2 regions of the Lentibacillus juripiscarius genome follow, and region 2 is predicted to be linked to the other one. Evidence: predicted binding sites of a transcription regulator. Region 2 holds the regulator's gene; the other holds the start of a gene.
What was found. Region 2 encodes CtsR, which represses protease genes until heat stress. Its sites were predicted from a motif close to ATGGTCAATAAAGGTCAAACA; they were not measured.
Positions count from the first base shown of each region.

Region 1 (3,217 bases), on a different contig from region 2:
GATGTGCTTTTTCAATTTCATCCAACAACAAGATGGAGTACGGATTCCGGCGAACTTTTTCGGTCAGCTGGCCGGCTTCTTCATGTCCGACATATCCAGGTGGTGATCCAATGATTTTCGAGACAGCGTGTTTTTCCATATACTCACTCATGTCTAGCCGGATCAGGCTATCACGGGTGCCGAACAGTTCTTCCGCAAGTGCTTTGGTCAATTCCGTTTTTCCGACACCGGTCGGTCCGACAAACAGGAATGAACCAATTGGACGGGACTTTGATTTCAGTCCAGCACGGCTGCGGCGAACAGCTTTAGCCACTTTCTGAACTGCTTCATCCTGGCCGATGACTTTTGCACCAAGCTGTTCAGCAAGATTCCGCATTTTTTCCTGTTCATCTGCTTGCAGTTTCGTGACAGGGATACCGGTCTTTTCCTCTACAATCAATTGAATATCGGAAATATCCACATCGATATCCTGCTGTTCGTCTTTTGCTTTTTCAAGCTGTTTCTGCAGCTGGATTTCCTGATAACGCAAGTGTGCTGCCCGTTCATAGTCTTCTCGTTCTGCTGCTTGCTCTTTCTCACGGACGATTTCATTCAGCCTGTTCTGAATGGAGTCGGAATCCTTTTCGGCGTTGTCCAAGTTAAGCCGTGAGCCGACTTCATCCATCAGGTCGATGGCTTTGTCCGGCAGATAACGGTCTTGGATGTAACGCTTGGACAGTGTCACAAATGAACGGATCGCCTCATCGGAATAGCGCACTTCATGGAATTTTTCGTACCGGTCTTTAATGCCGTTAAGAATGGCAACAGCATCTTCCTCAGATGGTTCGTGCACCATGACCGGCTGGAAGCGGCGCTCGAGTGCAGCGTCTTTTTCGATTTCACGATATTCTTTCAGGGTCGTTGCACCGATCAGCTGGAGATCGCCGCGTGCCAGCGCCGGTTTCAGTATGTTGCCGGCGTCCATTTGCGAGCTTTCCGCTGTGCCGGCGCCAACCAGAAGATGTACTTCGTCGACAAACAGGATGACATCGTCTCGTTGCTGCATCTCCTGAACAAGCTGTTTCATACGTTCCTCAAACTGTCCGCGCATGCTTGTGTTGGCTACGAGTGAAGCGACATCCAGAAGGTAAATTTCTTTGTTCATCAGTTTGGCAGGAACTTTTCCTTCTGTAATTTTCAACGCCAGTCCTTCAGCAATGGCTGTTTTACCGACACCAGGTTCACCAATTAGCACCGGGTTGTTTTTATTCCGGCGGTTCAATGTTTCTATAACGCGTTTGACTTCATTATCGCGTCCGACGACTGGGTCAACCATTCCTTGTCTGGCTTCATGGGTGACATTTTTGCCCATTTGTTCCAGCAGGCTGTTATCATTGCCGGATTGCTGTTTCGTTTTCGTTCCAGTGAATCCCTGGCCCTGGCCACCATTGCCCTGGAAAAAGCCAGATGCAAAGTTGTCTTGCTGGCCATGACTGAAGTCACCGCTCATCATACCATTTTGTATTTCGTGAAAACATTGATCACATAGATGCATGTTCATTTTTTGCTGGTTAATCTGCATAGACATGTTTATTGTTGCTGGACGAATACCACAATTTTGACATTGCATATCCGATTCCTCCTTTATTATGTGAAGGTCATTTTTCATTAACTTTGACTTTGACTTTGACTTTCTTTGACCTTTCAATTGTTATTATACTCTGACCTTCTTTGACTTTCAAGTACCTACGCTCAATTTTTTTGATAAAAATTTTATCTGTTTGCGCAGCTGTCGTACCACGAACGTTTTCTATATTATATCTCAGGTCTTTCCTTAGTGTTATTACCATTAAAAAGCTGCCCCAAACGTGGAGCAGCTTCTAATGGAATACTATTGTTTTACTTTTTCCTTCTGCCTCAGCTCGACACGTCTGATCTTCCCTGATGCCGTCTTCGGCAATTCATCGATAAACTCAATTTCTCTTGGGTATTTATACGGTGCTGTCCATTCTTTTACATGATTCTGCAGTTCTTTGACCAAATCCGGACTGTCAACTGCATCTGCCTGCAGCACGACGAATGCTTTGACAATATTGCCGCGGACCTCATGCGGGCTTGCCACGACGGCGCATTCCTGGACAGACGGATGTTTGACCAATGCGTCTTCCACCTCAAACGGTCCGATCGTATAGCCGGAACTGATAATGATATCATCACTCCGGCCTTCAAACCAAAAATACCCATCATCGTCTTTTGATGCCTGATCACCTGTCACGTAGTAGTCACCGCGTTGGGTCATCTTTGTGCGTTCAGGGTCTTTATAATATTCAAGGAACAGTGCCGGGCTGTCTAATTTAACAGCAATATCACCGATTTCATTTGGTGGAACCGGGTGCCCGTCTTCATCAATAATTTCCACTTCATTGCCTGGCGTCGGTTTTCCCATGGAGCCCGGTTTCACTTCCATGTCTTCCATGACACCAAGCAGGAGCGTATTTTCTGTCTGACCATACCCATCTCTTACTGTTATATTGAAATAATGCCGGAATGTATCAATCACTTCTCGATTGAGCGGTTCACCCGCCGATACCGCGCTGCGAAGGGCTGGGAGCTGATAGTCTGCCAGATTATCGACTTTTGCCATCAGTCTGTATTCGGTCGGGGTACAGCACAGTACATTAATGTCATAATCCTGCAGCAGTCCGAGGTATGTCTTCGGGTCGAACTTGCCAAGATAAACGAAACCAGTTGCGCCACATCCAAGCACAGACAGAAATGGACTCCAGATCCATTTCTGCCAGCCAGGACCTGCTGTTGCCCAGACACGGTCTCCCTCATTAATGGAAAGCCAGTTTGCCGGTGCTGTTTTTAAATGGGCAAATCCCCAACCATGCGTATGTACGACCCCTTTTGGATTTCCGGTGGTTCCTGACGTATACGGCAGAAAGGCAACGTCATCTCTGGACGTATCCGCCATTGCCAGTTCATCGGAAGCTTCAGCTTTTAGCACATCCAAATGATGCCACCCATCAGCAGAGCCGCCGACCGTAAACAATGTCAGCTGATCATATTCCTTTACATCCTTAAATTCATCAACGAACGGATAATAACTGACAACCGCACTCACTTCCCCATGGCTGATCCGGTACTGCAGATCCTTTGTTTTCAGCATTTCCGAACTGGGAATGACGATCATCCCGGTTTTCAGAGCAGCAAGATACGTTTCATATGCCGCAAT
Region 1 is NZ_JBHUNA010000007.1:3,026-6,242, forward strand. It holds gene ACFSUO_RS04105 (ATP-dependent Clp protease ATP-binding subunit) at 1-1,609, opposite strand, end outside; gene mbcS (acyl-CoA synthetase MbcS) at 1,871-3,217, opposite strand, start outside.
Region 1: the regulator CtsR is predicted to act here: its motif matches at 1,663-1,683, upstream of ACFSUO_RS04105 (ATP-dependent Clp protease ATP-binding subunit).

Region 2 (3,217 bases):
GGCTTTGCCCCTGCGAGAGTAGGACGCCGCCAGGCAGAATAGAGAAGAGGCTGACCCATGAATCGATGGATCAGCCTCTTTATTTTTTAATTTTGGGATGAGCCGTGCTAATCATATCTTTGTCTGAATGGAATGCTTATCGTCCAGCATATGGGCTGCAAAGGGCTGGAGGAGGCGAGTCCTTCAGATTCGGTATTTTGTATCGGGATCAAATCCTAAATAATGTTGGAACGGCCTGCTGCATTATTTTGTGTCATGTCATTTTAACATGATGGGTAACTATAATAGTGAAGGGGGAGTGTGACATGGCGGAATACTTTGATCAGCTTATAGGGGATCATTTTTTGACTATCATGCTGCGTATTGTCATTGCCCTAATTTTATCAGGGTTAATTGGCTTTGAACGAGAACTAAAAAATCACTCTGCCGGGTTTCGTACTCATATTCTGGTTGGAGTGGGCGCTTGTTTAATGATGCTGCTTTCATTGTACGGCTTTGAGTCGTTAATCGATGCTTACGACAATGTCCGGTTTGATCCGACCCGTATTCCCTCTTATGTGATTAGTGGCATTGGGTTTCTGGGGGCTGGGACTATCATTGTAAACGGGATGACGATACGCGGGCTGACAACAGCTGCTTCCATATGGACAGTTGCAGGACTGGGACTTGTCGTTGGGGCAGGGATGTATGCGTCTGCTGTATTTACAACGGTTATCATTTTGTTAAGCCTGGTATTCTTAAATAATTTTGAGCGGCTATTTAAAAAGGGAAAGACATCTTACTTAATTGAGGTCACTGCGCTGCCCGGGTTGGAGATCAATAATGTGGTAGCTGTTTTTGAGAAGCATCACCTAGCGATAAAACAGGTTGAAATTAACCGGATGGAGGATAAGCAGAGGAATATATTTATTACGATTGAGCCTGACAAAGGGTTTGACCGTGTATCCCTTTTTGAGGATATAACAAAACTTGATCATGTTAAAAGTGCCAGTGAACGGCAATGATTGAACACCTTGTGATTGTCACAGGGTTTTTTTCGTTTCCATAAGTGCTGGCCTTTCGGAATGATCATCAGAGGGTATTAGAATTCCCGCGGCATTTTACCATTTGGGGTTAGGACGCTTTTCAGATGTTTCTTTTTTCGCCGAATTGTCTACAATAGGGATAGATTTTTCTTGCATCTTTGTGTGTATATCGTATAATGAAGGCAAAGTCAAAGATAGTCAAAGTCAAATAAGGTAAATGAAGGTAAAAATAATAATGTTCGCTCATATGGTAGAAGAGGAGGAGGGTTTATGCGGAACATTTCGGATATTATAGAGGAATACCTTAAGCAGGTTCTTGACTCTGGCGGCAAAGATGCAATTGATATTAAGCGGAGTGAACTGGCTGATCGGTTTCAATGTGTTCCGTCACAGATTAATTATGTGATTAAAACTCGCTTCACTGTGGAAAAAGGGTATATAGTGGAAAGTAAGCGTGGAGGCGGCGGCTATATCCGCATCATGAGGATTAAACACCAGGACTGGGCGGACTTGATTGATGATATTATTGAGATGATAAACCCAACCTGTTCACAGCAAGCTGCCCTCGATGTAGTGGAAAGACTGCTGGAGGAGGAACTCGTTACCAAACGGGAGGCCAGAATCATGCTCAGTGCCATTGACAGAGAGACGCTTGCCTTTCAGCTGCCATTGCGTGATGAAATCCGTGCCCGAATTATGACATCAATGCTCACAACACTAAAATATCTGAATAAGTGATAGGGGGGAGTACCATGGAGTGCCAGGAATGCCATAAGCGCCCGGCTACACTTCATTTCACCCAGGTTGTCAATGGTGATAAAACGGAAGTGTATGTATGTGAAGTGTGTGCAAAGGAGAAGGGATATATGACCTATCCGGAAGAGGGCTACTCATTGCACCACTTATTGTCGGGATTATTCAGCCCATCATTCGAAATCCAACAAGACACACCACGGCAAGAGACAGAAGAATTGCAATGTCCAAAATGCGAAATGACACTGTCCAAGTTCAAACAGGTAGGGAAATTTGGCTGTTCACAATGCTATCAGACATTTGAAGAGTACCTTGACCCGATTTTCCGCCGTGTGCACAGCGGCAATACAGCACACCACGGGAAGATTCCTGCCCGCAAAGGCGGAGATATGCGTATCAAAAAACAGGTTGATGCATACAGGGAAGAATTGCAGCGGCTAATAAAAAATGAAGCATTTGAGGAAGCCGCGACCGTCCGGGATAAAATTAAGGAGCTGGAAAAGGAACTAGGGAGGGATGATGCATGACACTGCAGCAATTTATGAATGAGGCAATCAGCCCGTGGATGCGGGAGGACGGACCTGACAGTGACATTGTGCTAAGCAGCCGGATCAGGCTGGCACGTAATTTTTCCCAATATTCCTTTCCAATCCTGGCTGATGAAGTTGATCTCGAACGTATTTCTTCGTTTATCCAGGAGGAATATGAGAACCAGTCATTCCAGAACTATGAGTCGTTTTCGTTCATACCCATTCAAGAATTAACACCGGTGGAACGGCGTGTATTAGTCGAAAAACATTTAATCAGCCCGCATCTGGCGGAACAGGGTCAATCATCAGCTGTACTGATATCTGAGAATGAACAGGTATCCATTATGGTGAATGAAGAGGATCATCTGCGTCTGCAGCTTTACTTTCCAGGGTTTCAGCTTTCGGAAGCACTCGGAGAAGTATTTGAACTGGACGATTGGCTGGAAGAAAAGGTAAATTATGCGTTTGATGAAAAGCGCGGATACTTAACAGGCTGCCCGACAAATGTTGGAACAGGCATGCGTGCATCGGTCATGATGCATTTGCCGGCATTGGCATGGACACAGCAGATTAACCGAATGATACCGGCAATCAACCAGCTCGGACTTGTTGTGCGCGGCATATACGGTGAAGGCAGTGAGGCGACGGGTAATATTTTTCAGATATCCAACCAGATCACACTGGGCAAATCGGAAGAGGATATTGTAGAGGATTTGCAAAGTGTTGCCCGTCAGCTAATCGAACAGGAACGTAAAGCGCGTAACAGAATTATGGAACAGTCAAGCAAGCGACTGGAAGACCGTATTTACCGTTCGTATGGAATATTGGCATACAGCCGCATTATTGAGTCAAAAGAAGCAGCAACATGTTTATCTGACGTGCGGCTTGGGATTGACTTGGGTGTGATTG
Region 2 is NZ_JBHUNA010000016.1:33-3,249, forward strand. It holds gene ACFSUO_RS07200 (MgtC/SapB family protein) at 306-1,004, shown strand; gene ACFSUO_RS07205 (CtsR family transcriptional regulator) at 1,296-1,763, shown strand; gene ACFSUO_RS07210 (UvrB/UvrC motif-containing protein) at 1,778-2,305, shown strand; gene ACFSUO_RS07215 (protein arginine kinase) at 2,302-3,217, shown strand, end outside.